DNA from 2 places in the Bacillus nitroreducens genome. Region 2 is predicted to be linked to the other one. Evidence: a T-box and tRNA genes for the amino acid it is inferred to sense, from the RefSeq annotation. Region 2 holds a T-box; the other holds one or more tRNA genes.

What was found. A T-box is a leader RNA that pairs with one kind of tRNA and senses whether it is charged. The one in region 2 lies ahead of pheS (phenylalanine--tRNA ligase subunit alpha), so its partner is inferred to be a tRNA-Phe.
Region 1: it has a tRNA-Phe gene. The T-box ahead of pheS (phenylalanine--tRNA ligase subunit alpha) is inferred to sense a tRNA for this amino acid. The anticodon was not compared.

Annotation. Positions count from the first base shown of each region.
Region 1 is NZ_CAXHYI020000003.1:2,053,844-2,059,256, reverse strand. It holds gene ACWPVE_RS13880 (TraR/DksA C4-type zinc finger protein) at 131-886, shown strand; gene ACWPVE_RS13875 (TIGR00266 family protein) at 1,016-1,813, shown strand; gene ACWPVE_RS13870 (hypothetical protein) at 1,862-2,035, shown strand; tRNA gene ACWPVE_RS13865 (tRNA-Glu) at 2,214-2,285, opposite strand; tRNA gene ACWPVE_RS13860 (tRNA-Ser) at 2,312-2,402, opposite strand; tRNA gene ACWPVE_RS13855 (tRNA-Asn) at 2,408-2,482, opposite strand; tRNA gene ACWPVE_RS13850 (tRNA-Ile) at 2,491-2,567, opposite strand; tRNA gene ACWPVE_RS13845 (tRNA-Gly) at 2,578-2,651, opposite strand; tRNA gene ACWPVE_RS13840 (tRNA-His) at 2,663-2,738, opposite strand; tRNA gene ACWPVE_RS13835 (tRNA-Phe) at 2,765-2,837, opposite strand; tRNA gene ACWPVE_RS13830 (tRNA-Asp) at 2,846-2,921, opposite strand; tRNA gene ACWPVE_RS13825 (tRNA-Met) at 3,125-3,201, opposite strand; tRNA gene ACWPVE_RS13820 (tRNA-Ser) at 3,373-3,465, opposite strand; tRNA gene ACWPVE_RS13815 (tRNA-Ile) at 3,485-3,561, opposite strand; tRNA gene ACWPVE_RS13810 (tRNA-Met) at 3,579-3,655, opposite strand; tRNA gene ACWPVE_RS13805 (tRNA-Ala) at 3,684-3,759, opposite strand; tRNA gene ACWPVE_RS13800 (tRNA-Pro) at 3,776-3,852, opposite strand; tRNA gene ACWPVE_RS13795 (tRNA-Arg) at 3,856-3,932, opposite strand; tRNA gene ACWPVE_RS13790 (tRNA-Leu) at 3,947-4,035, opposite strand; tRNA gene ACWPVE_RS13785 (tRNA-Gly) at 4,054-4,128, opposite strand; tRNA gene ACWPVE_RS13780 (tRNA-Leu) at 4,133-4,213, opposite strand; tRNA gene ACWPVE_RS13775 (tRNA-Lys) at 4,228-4,303, opposite strand; tRNA gene ACWPVE_RS13770 (tRNA-Thr) at 4,308-4,383, opposite strand; tRNA gene ACWPVE_RS13765 (tRNA-Val) at 4,398-4,473, opposite strand; rRNA gene rrf (5S ribosomal RNA) at 4,483-4,598, opposite strand; rRNA gene ACWPVE_RS13755 (23S ribosomal RNA) at 4,740-5,413, opposite strand, start outside.
Region 2 is NZ_CAXHYI020000003.1:2,227,494-2,232,906, forward strand. It holds gene ACWPVE_RS14665 (M42 family metallopeptidase) at 1-268, shown strand, start outside; gene sspI (small acid-soluble spore protein SspI) at 322-531, opposite strand; gene ACWPVE_RS14675 (TrmH family RNA methyltransferase) at 654-1,403, shown strand; gene ACWPVE_RS14680 (YwaF family protein) at 1,445-2,137, shown strand; gene ACWPVE_RS14685 (small multi-drug export protein) at 2,181-2,741, shown strand; T-box leader at 2,820-3,052, shown strand; gene pheS (phenylalanine--tRNA ligase subunit alpha) at 3,211-4,245, shown strand; gene pheT (phenylalanine--tRNA ligase subunit beta) at 4,260-5,413, shown strand, end outside.

The sequences.
Region 1 (5,413 bases), 170 kb from region 2:
ACGATTTTAATCGTGTTTTTTCTTTTTGTCTCGACCATACAAGCACATTTTTACATTAATGATTTTCGTGTTTATGTAAATAATACATAACAAGATTCGTTACGAAAACATCGTGGAAGGAGTGCTTTTCATGTTATCAAATAAGCAATTATCAACCTTCCGTTCACAGTTGATAAACGCAAAAAAAGAAGTTGAAGAGCAATTAAGGGATAGCGATCATTTTGACCTAGAACGCGGACATTTACATGGCTCAGTTGGAGAATTGTCCTCTTACGACAATCATCCAGGTGATGAAGGAACAGAGTTATATGAACGTGAAAAGGACATTGCATTAAATGAGCATATCGAAAAAGAGCTAGAAGATATTAATTATGCCCTACAGGCAATCGAAGAAGGCACATACGGTAAATGTGAAAAATGTGGAAAAGACATTTCTGTTGATCGTCTTCAAGCTATTCCAACAACAACGTATTGTGTTGAGCATAGCCCTACCCAAGTAGTATCACATAATAGACCTATTGAAGAAGGCGTGTTGATTCCGCCATTTGAAAAATTTGTTCATGAAGATGAAAATGTATCTTTTGATGCAGAGGACTCTTGGCAGGATGTTGCAAAATACGGAACTTCTGAATCCCCTTCAGACCTTGTAGATCCAGTTGATAGCTATAACGAAGTATTCATGGATTCCGAAGAAAATGTGGGATATGTTGAGGATTACGAAAATTTTGTGGCGACTGATATCGAAGGAAAAGAAATAATGATCTATCCTAATAGCCAACATGAGAGGTATGAAGAGGCACTCGATGAAGAAGGAATTATGACAATGTTCGGTGATCTCCCACCGTATGAAAAGGAACCATATACAAAGGACGAGGCCGAGGATTGAGTAAGAAAGCAGTGGTTAAATCCACTGCTTTTCATGTTTTTATGTAAAACAAATTTAATTTAAAGGAAAATAATAATCAATGACGAACTGTTACTTTATATTTAATTTTATATCGAAAGGAAGAAATAAATGAATGCTCATGAAATTGAATACAAACTTTATGGAGATGACATGCAATTTGTAGAAATCGAGTTAGATCCAGATGAAAGTGTAATTGCAGAAGCTGGGGCGATGATGATGATGGAAGATGGAATCTCGATGGAGACCATATTCGGTGATGGCTCAGATTCTGAAAGCGGAGGACTTATAGGAAAACTGTTTGGTGCAGGGAAAAGAGTCTTAACAGGAGAAAGCCTTTTTATGACTGTTTTTACAAATAGGCAAATGGGTAAAAAACACGTTTCGTTTGCAGCTCCCTACCCTGGGAAAATCATCCCTGTGGATTTAAGCATGCTTGGTGGAAAAGTAGTTTGTCAAAAAGATGCTTTTCTCTGTGCAGCAAAAGGCGTATCAGTTGGAATTGACTTTCAACGCAAATTAGGTACTGGCTTCTTCGGTGGTGAGGGATTCATTATGCAAAAACTTGAAGGAGATGGACTAGCTTTTTTACATGCAGGTGGGACCATTCATAGAAAAGAACTGCAACCAGGAGAATTACTTCGTATAGACACAGGCTGTTTAGTCGGAATGACAAAAGATGTAAATTATAATATCGAGTATGTTGGTAAAATAAAAACAGCCTTTTTTGGTGGAGAAGGGTTATTCTACGCAACCGTCAGAGGGCCTGGAACAGTTTGGGTTCAGTCACTGCCCTTCAGCCGTCTTGCAGACCGAATCTTTGCTAGTGCACCTAAAAATGGAGGAAACACTGGTGAAGGTAGCATACTAGGTGGAATTGGTAATTTATTAAACGGTGATAACAGATAGAATAATTACGGTCATATCTGGGAGGATAATAAGTGGAGGTGGGAAAAGGTGAAACGTAAAGATGAAGTAAAGAGCAACCCCGTTGTTCCACTATTTGATGCACCTGATGATAAAATACTTGCATTTGATATGTTTCGTGGTGTCTCACCAGGACTCTTTTCCGATGTTGATCTAGATAATCCTGGGAAAAAAATTGAAGATGATATCATTAGCCAAGACTAAAACACCTTTACGGGTGTTTTTCTTTTGGAACAAAGTGTAGTTGAATACGTTCTCACAGTTTATTTGAAGTCATTCTACTATTGGTTTTATTTACACTTGGACCGTGAGAATACGATCTTAAATGTTTCAAGTAAAATGCAAATAAAAAAGCGCCATGAGGAAACCTCATAACGCTTGATGACCCGTACGGGATTCGAACCCGTGTTACCGCCGTGAAAGGGCGGTGTCTTAACCGCTTGACCAACGGGCCATAATATTCATCTATATAAAGTATCATGGCGGAGAAGGAGGGATTTGAACCCTCGCGCCGCTTACGCGACCTACACCCTTAGCAGGGGCGCCTCTTCAGCCACTTGAGTACTTCCCCAAAAATGGCTCCACAGGTAGGATTCGAACCTACGACCGATCGGTTAACAGCCGATAGCTCTACCACTGAGCTACTGTGGAATAATATATGGTGGGCCTAAATGGACTCGAACCATCGACCTCACGCTTATCAGGCGTGCGCTCTAACCAGCTGAGCTATAGGCCCATTTAATAATTGGAGCGGGTGATGAGAATCGAACTCACGACATCAGCTTGGAAGGCTGAGGTTTTACCATTAAACTACACCCGCATTTTGTCATATGGGGCGGCTGATGGGAATCGAACCCACGAATGTCGGAACCACAATCCGATGCGTTAACCACTTCGCCACAACCGCCATTAATCTTTATGGAATTAGTAAGGTGGCTCAGGACGGAATCGAACCGCCGACACAAGGATTTTCAGTCCTTTGCTCTACCGACTGAGCTACTGAGCCACTGCATATGGCGGTCCCGACCGGGATCGAACCGGCGATCTCCTGCGTGACAGGCAGGCATGTTAACCGCTACACCACGGGACCTTTTTTTCTTAATAAAAACTTTCAATACACAATACTTGTAATAACTGTCCCTTCCTCTACTAGCTTATTCGAGATGTTTTGTCCGTCGGGACAACTCGTAGCTTACTCGATGAAGTGTCGCTCGTCGCTACACCACGGGACCTTTTTTTCAGAAAGACAAATACTATTTTACGATAGTTTCTAGTAAGTGTCAAGAGTTTTTTTGGTTGCGGGGGCAGGATTTGAACCTACGACCTTCGGGTTATGAGCCCGACGAGCTACCAGACTGCTCCACCCCGCGATAATAGAAAATTATATAATACCTTGTTATGCGACTAGTTTATTATTTACTGTCCCTTCCTCTACTAGCTAATCAAGAAGCTATATCCGTCGGGACAACTCGTAGTTATTTCGATGATGCAACGCTCGTTGCTCCACCCCGCGCTAATAACAAACTATTTCAAAATAAATATGGCGGAGGAAGAGGGATTCGAACCCCCGCGGGCTTTAACACCCCTGTCGGTTTTCAAGACCGATCCCTTCAGCCGGACTTGGGTATTCCTCCACATATAAAAAGTTGTAACTGGTGGACCTTGTAGGACTCGAACCTACGACCGGACGGTTATGAGCCGTCTGCTCTAACCAGCTGAGCTAAAGGTCCTAGATATTTAATATTAATGGTAGCGGCGGAGGGGATCGAACCCCCGACCTCACGGGTATGAACCGTACGCTCTAGCCAGCTGAGCTACACCGCCATAAATAATTATACTTTTAAGAGTCTATTGGTGGAGCCTAGCGGGATCGAACCGCTGACCTCCTGCGTGCAAGGCAGGCGCTCTCCCAGCTGAGCTAAGGCCCCAAATGGATTATATTAATGGTCGGGAAGACAGGATTCGAACCTGCGACCCCTTGGTCCCAAACCAAGTGCTCTACCAAGCTGAGCTACTTCCCGTAATGGCGCGCCCGAAAGGAGTCGAACCCATAACCTTCTGATCCGTAGTCAGACGCTCTATCCAATTGAGCTACGGGCGCATTTACTATTAAAATGGTGCCGAGGACCGGAATCGAACCGGTACGGTAGTCACCTACCGCAGGATTTTAAGTCCTGTGCGTCTGCCAGTTCCGCCACCCCGGCAATTTAGTAAATAACTTCTGGAGCGGAAGACGGGATTCGAACCCGCGACCCCCACCTTGGCAAGGTGGTGTTCTACCACTGAACTACTTCCGCATAATGCGGGTGAAGGGACTCGAACCCCCACGTCAAAGACACTAGATCCTAAGTCTAGCGCGTCTGCCAATTCCGCCACACCCGCATATTTAAATAAAATGGTGAGCCATGAAGGATTCGAACCTTCGACCCTCTGATTAAAAGTCAGATGCTCTACCGACTGAGCTAATGGCTCTAAATGGTGCCGGCTAGAGGACTTGAACCCCCAACCTACTGATTACAAGTCAGTTGCTCTACCAATTGAGCTAAACCGGCACATTTAGGAATTATGGTGGAGGATGACGGGATCGAACCGCCGACCCCCTGCTTGTAAGGCAGGTGCTCTCCCAGCTGAGCTAATCCTCCATCTTTTCAACCTAGCAACGTCCTACTCTCACAGGGGCAATGCCCCAACTACCATCGGCGCTGAAGAACTTAACTTCCGTGTTCGGTATGGGAACGGGTGTGACCTCTTCGCTATCGTCACTAGATAAGATAAAGACAAGATATATTATACTATCTTCTCAAAAAAATGCAAGAAGAAATTTTCATTCCTTCAAAACTAGATAACGTACGCACATTCATTCATTTGTCTTGCTACGGCTCCTATACAGTCGCCTTCGCAATTCTATTTGGTTAAGTCCTCGATCGATTAGTATCAGTCAGCTGCACATGTCACCATGCTTCCACCTCTGACCTATCAACCTCGTCATCTTCGAGGGATCTTACTAGTTTAACACTATGGGAAATCTCATCTTGAGGGGGGCTTCATGCTTAGATGCTTTCAGCACTTATCCCTTCCACACATAGCTACCCAGCTATGCCCTTGGCAGGACAACTGGTACACCAGCGGTGTGTCCATCCCGGTCCTCTCGTACTAAGGACAGCTCCTCTCAAATTTCCTACGCCCACGACGGATAGGGACCGAACTGTCTCACGACGTTCTGAACCCAGCTCGCGTACCGCTTTAATGGGCGAACAGCCCAACCCTTGGGACCGACTACAGCCCCAGGATGCGATGAGCCGACATCGAGGTGCCAAACCTCCCCGTCGATGTGGACTCTTGGGGGAGATAAGCCTGTTATCCCCGGGGTAGCTTTTATCCGTTGAGCGATGGCCCTTCCATGCGGAACCACCGGATCACTAAGCCCGACTTTCGTCCCTGCTCGACTTGTAGGTCTCGCAGTCAAGCTCCCTTGTGCCTTTACACTCTACGAATGATTTCCAACCATTCTGAGGGAACCTTTGGGCGCCTCCGTTACTCTTTAGGAGGCGACCGCCCCAGTCAAACTGCCCACCTGACACT
Region 2 (5,413 bases):
AGGTTTGCGTGATTTTGTAGTTGGGGTAGCAGATGAACTCAAAATCCCATATCAATTTGATGCCATTGCGGGTGGAGGAACTGACGCAGGTGCCATCCATATTACGTTAGAAGGTGTTCCATCATTAGCGATAACGATAGCTACTCGTTATATTCATTCACATGCTGGAATACTACACCGTGATGATTATGAAAATGCTGTTAAGCTAATTGCAGAGGTTATTAAAAGGTTAGACCAAGAAACTGTCAATAAAATCAAATTTGATTAAATATCTACCCGAAATAATTAAAGCCGATGAGATTTATCATCGGCCTTTTGCGTTTATTGCTTTAATCCATCCTCTAATGTCGAAAGCATTTCTTGCTTTTCCTCTTGGCTTGCGTTTTGCCAAATCACTTCAAATAATACACCAAGACCTGGAAGCATTTTTTCTTCTCCGCTTTGGATGGCATCTACAATTGTATCCTCTAATTCAGCTTGCGAGTTTCCCGCGACATTGTGCTTAATCGCATGTCTTAAATTCAAATTCATTCACATGCACACCTTTCTTTATGTAACTTTTTCTTTAGTATGTTTTACGTTGTGCTGCTTTTTTATGTATGTTTGTTAGGATATAATGGAAAAAGAATTGACATAAAGGAGCTACTGGTACGTTGAAACGAATTGAATCTAATAAAAATCCCCAAATAAAACAATGGAAAAAACTACATACAAAAAAAGAGCGGGACAAGAATGGCATATTTATGATTGAAGGATTTCATTTAGTTGAAGAGGCTCTAAATAATGATGCAATAATCCGTGAGTTGATTATTAGTGAAACGATTGAGATTCCAAAGAACTGGAATGTAGACAATCTGGCGATCACTATTGTAACTGATAAAATCATGCAGGAAATCAGTGATACGGATACCTCTCAAGGAGTAGCCGCTATTTGTGAGCAATATTCTAAAATAGAAGCTGATTCTTATTCCAGGGTGCTTTTAGTTGATGCTGTACAGGACCCTGGTAATCTTGGGACGATGATTCGGACTGCTGATGCAGCAGGTATAGATGCTGTGATTATTGGTGATGGAAGCGTTGATGTCTATAATTCTAAGGTGTTACGTTCTACTCAAGGCTCTATTTTTCATATACCTATTATGAAAGAGAATTTACATGAAACCATTGCACGACTTAAACAAAATGGTGTTAAAGTCTATGGAACATCTTTAAAAAATGCAATTGACTATAAAGAAGCGACTATTGGAGATTCCTTTGCACTCATTGTTGGAAATGAAGGGAATGGAGTTCATCCCGAATTACTAGAAAAGACAGATCAAAATTTATATATTCCCATTTATGGAAAAAGCGAATCACTAAATGTAGCGGTAGCAGCTGGAATCTTACTTTATCATTTGCGATAAAGGGAGGGAGACTAATTAGCGACTTTTTTGGAAGGTCAGTCATTGGAGACCCATTTCAATGGTTATCTACTTCACATATCATCATGCTAGGTGTATTGCTAGGATCAGGGGTTTTATTATATTGTTTGCGAGCAAGGCTCTCAAAAGGAAAAGACATCATACGATTTTTCCTAGCGCTTATTTTATTGATAAGTGAGTTGACTCTATATGTTTGGTACGTGCATACGGGGTTCTGGGATCTAGTTGATTCCCTTCCATTTCACCTCTGCTCCATTTCGTTAATATTAAGTATCATCATGTTATTGACGCGAAGTTATTTTTGGTTTGAGATTACTTATTTTTTAGCCATAGGAGGAGCGTTACAGGCAATGGTAACACCAGAGCTCGCCTATGACTTTCCGCACTATCGGTATTTTCATTTCTTTCTGGCTCATATTGCGATTATTCTTTCGAGTTTATATATGCTCTGGTATGAGAAGTGTAGACCAACAATTAAATCGGTGTGGAAGGCGTTTGTGGCATTAAACATACTTGCGTTTGTTGTCTTTTTCATTAACAAAGTGACAGGAGGTAATTATATGTTTCTTGCTAGAAAACCATCCAATCCGAGTTTAATTGACCTTCTTGGTCCGTATCCGTGGTATATTCTATCATTAGAAGTTGTCGCCTTCGCTATATTTTTTATACTTTATTTACCGTTTGTTTTTAAAAAGAGTGAACCTTTTAAGAACTAAGTTCGTATATAAGGATATGAACTTAGTAAATGAGGTGTTTTAAGTGTTAATATCCTATCTGTTAGTCTTTATACTGGCTGCTGTACCCTTATTCGAACTAATTGCAGTTATTCCAATTGCAATTATTGGTGGGTTGTCTCCTATACCTGTAGCAATTCTAGGATTTTTAGGAAACTTACTAACAGTTCTACTGTTAATTTTATTTGTTGATAAAATTAAGATTTGGATGAAAGCTCGAAAGCGAAAGAAGGTTCCAGTAAGAGAAGGGGAGCGAGTGGAGGCTCTAAATGGTGAAGGGATTATGACCCAAGAAAGTGTAGAGATTGATTCTGAAGTGGAGTCCAAAAAAGAAAAACGTGCACGGTCTATTTTTGACAAGTATGGTTTACCAGGCTTAACGATTCTCGGCCCATTACTCGTTGGCTCACATATCTCCGCTTTGATGAGCATGAGTTTTGGTTCGAGTAGAAAGTTAGTAACAGGCTGGATGATTGCGAGTTTATTATTATGGACTGTTGTGTTTACAGTGTTGGCAGGTTCTGGAATCAGCTTTTTTGCACCAGAAATCCAGGAAAATGGATTTTTAGTGCGTATGTTTAAATAAATATTATCGCGTTATGTTAAAATGGGTTTGATTTGCTTAACGAGAATACGTATAATATAATTTATATGCTTACATATCGTAAAAACGATGAAAGAGAAGAGTAGCTTTCCACTCACTATCTAGGGAGAAAATGCCGTGACTGCAAGCATTTTTATAGTAGAAGAAAGTGAATTCACCTCTTGAGTTGGCACCAGGACCGATCTAATCGTAAAGGTGTACCGGCATTTGCCGTTATCGAAACGAAGTGAACAATTACAATTTGTGTAGTTGTTAACAAGGGTGGTACCGCGAATCTAAACCTCGTCCCTTTTTTGGGATTGGGGTTTTTTATTTTGTCTTATTGTCTAGCTCAAGGCGCAATCGGCTCGAGGGAATAAGCCACTACGGAAGGCAAAAAAACGCCTACTGTCTATACGATCCACGAAGAACGATCGCCTTTATGCTTTTCTAAGAAAAAGGAGGAAAAACAATGCAAGAGAGATTACTTGAGCTTAAAGATGAAGCTTTAGCAAAAGTTGAAGCTGCAACGAATCTGAAAGAATTAAATGATATTCGTGTTGCTTATTTAGGGAAAAAAGGACCGATTACAGAAGTCCTAAGAGGAATGGGCAAGCTTTCTGCTGAAGAGCGTCCAAAGATGGGGGCACTCGTTAACGAGGTAAGAGAGCAAATCACTGAAAATTTAACAGCAAAACAAGAATTACTTGAAAAAGAAGAGGTTGAGAGAAAATTAGCCTCTGAAACAATTGATGTTACATTGCCTGGAAGACCAATAAAGGTAGGAGGGCCGCACCCATTAACTAAGGTCATTGAAGAAATTGAAGATCTTTTCTTAGGAATGGGATATTCGATTGCGGAAGGTCCTGAAGTAGAGACCGATTATTACAATTTTGAGGCTTTAAATTTACCTAAAGATCATCCAGCAAGGGATATGCAGGATTCATTTTATATCACAGAGGATATTCTTCTTCGTACACAAACTTCTCCAGTTCAAGCAAGAACAATGGAGAAACATAAAGGCAAAGGTCCTGTGAAAATTATTTGTCCTGGTAAAGTGTACCGCCGTGATAACGACGATGCGACACACTCTCATCAATTCACACAAATTGAAGGTTTAGTAGTTGATGAAAATATCCGTATGAGTGACCTAAAGGGAACACTTAATACATTTGCGAAAAAAATGTTTGGTGAGGACCGTGAAATTCGTCTACGTCCTAGCTTTTTCCCATTTACAGAACCTTCAGTTGAAATGGATATCTCTTGCTTTAAATGTGGGGGAGATGGCTGTAATGTATGTAAGAAGACAGGTTGGATTGAAATTTTAGGTGCAGGTATGGTTCATCCAAATGTACTTGAAATGTCTGGTTTTGATCCAAAGAAATACACAGGATTCGCTTTCGGGATGGGACCAGAGCGTATTGCCATGTTGAAATATGGGATTGATGATATTCGTCATTTGTATACAAATGATAATCGTTTCATCAAGCAATTTAGTCGGAATTAAGGAGGGAGAACAATATGTTTGTTTCATATAAATGGTTGCAGGAATATGTTGATTTATCAGGTATCAATGCAGAAGACTTAGCAGAAAAAATTACTAGAAGTGGAATCGAAGTTGAAGGTGTTGACCACTTAGGTGAAGGTATTAGCGGAATTGTTGTTGGTCATGTCCTTGAATGTGAACAACACCCGAATGCGGACAAGCTTAATAAATGTCTTGTGGATATAGGTGAAGGCGAACCTGTTCAAATTATTTGCGGTGCACCAAATGTTGCGCAAGGGCAAAAAGTCATCGTAGCAAAAGTTGGAGCCGTGTTACCAGGTAATTTTAAAATCAAAAAGGCGAAACTTCGTGGTGAGGAATCTCATGGGATGATTTGCTCACTTCAAGAGCTTGGTATTGAATCAAAACTTGTATCAAAAGAATATGCGGAAGGAATCTTTGTATTCCCACATGATGTTGAACCAGGTGCGGACGCAATAGCTGAATTAAATCTAGATGACAAAGTTCTTGAATTAGGTCTAACACCTAACCGTGCAGATTGCTTAAGCATGTTAGGGGTTGCCTATGAGGTTGCAGCAATTTTAGGAAAAGAAGTGAAACTTCCACAACCTACAGTAACAACAACAACTGAAAAAGCAGAAGACTATATATCCATTTCAGTCGAAGCAAAAGAAGACAATCCATTATATGTGGCTCGAGTAGTAAAGGATGTAAAAATTGGTCCATCTCCATTATGGCTTCAAACACGCTTAATGGCTGAAGGAATTCGTCCACATAACAATGTTGTTGATATTACGAATTATATCTTATTAGAATATGGTCAACCATTACATGCGTTTGACTATGACCGACTAGGATCTAAAGAAATTCTTGTAAGACGTGCAAAAAATGGTGAGAAGATTACAACATTAGATAATTCAGAACGTACATTAACCGATGAACATCTTGTTATTACAAATGGTACCGTTCCAGTTGCATTAGCTGGTGTAATGGGCGGGGCTGATTCTGAAGTGAAAAATGACACAACAACTGTACTAATTGAGTCTGCTTATTTTGCAGGTTCAACCATCCGTAAGTCGTCTAAAGATCATGGTTTACGTAGTGAGGCTAGTGCACGATTTGAAAAAGGCATAGATCCGAATCGCACGCGTGAAGCTGCGGACCGAGC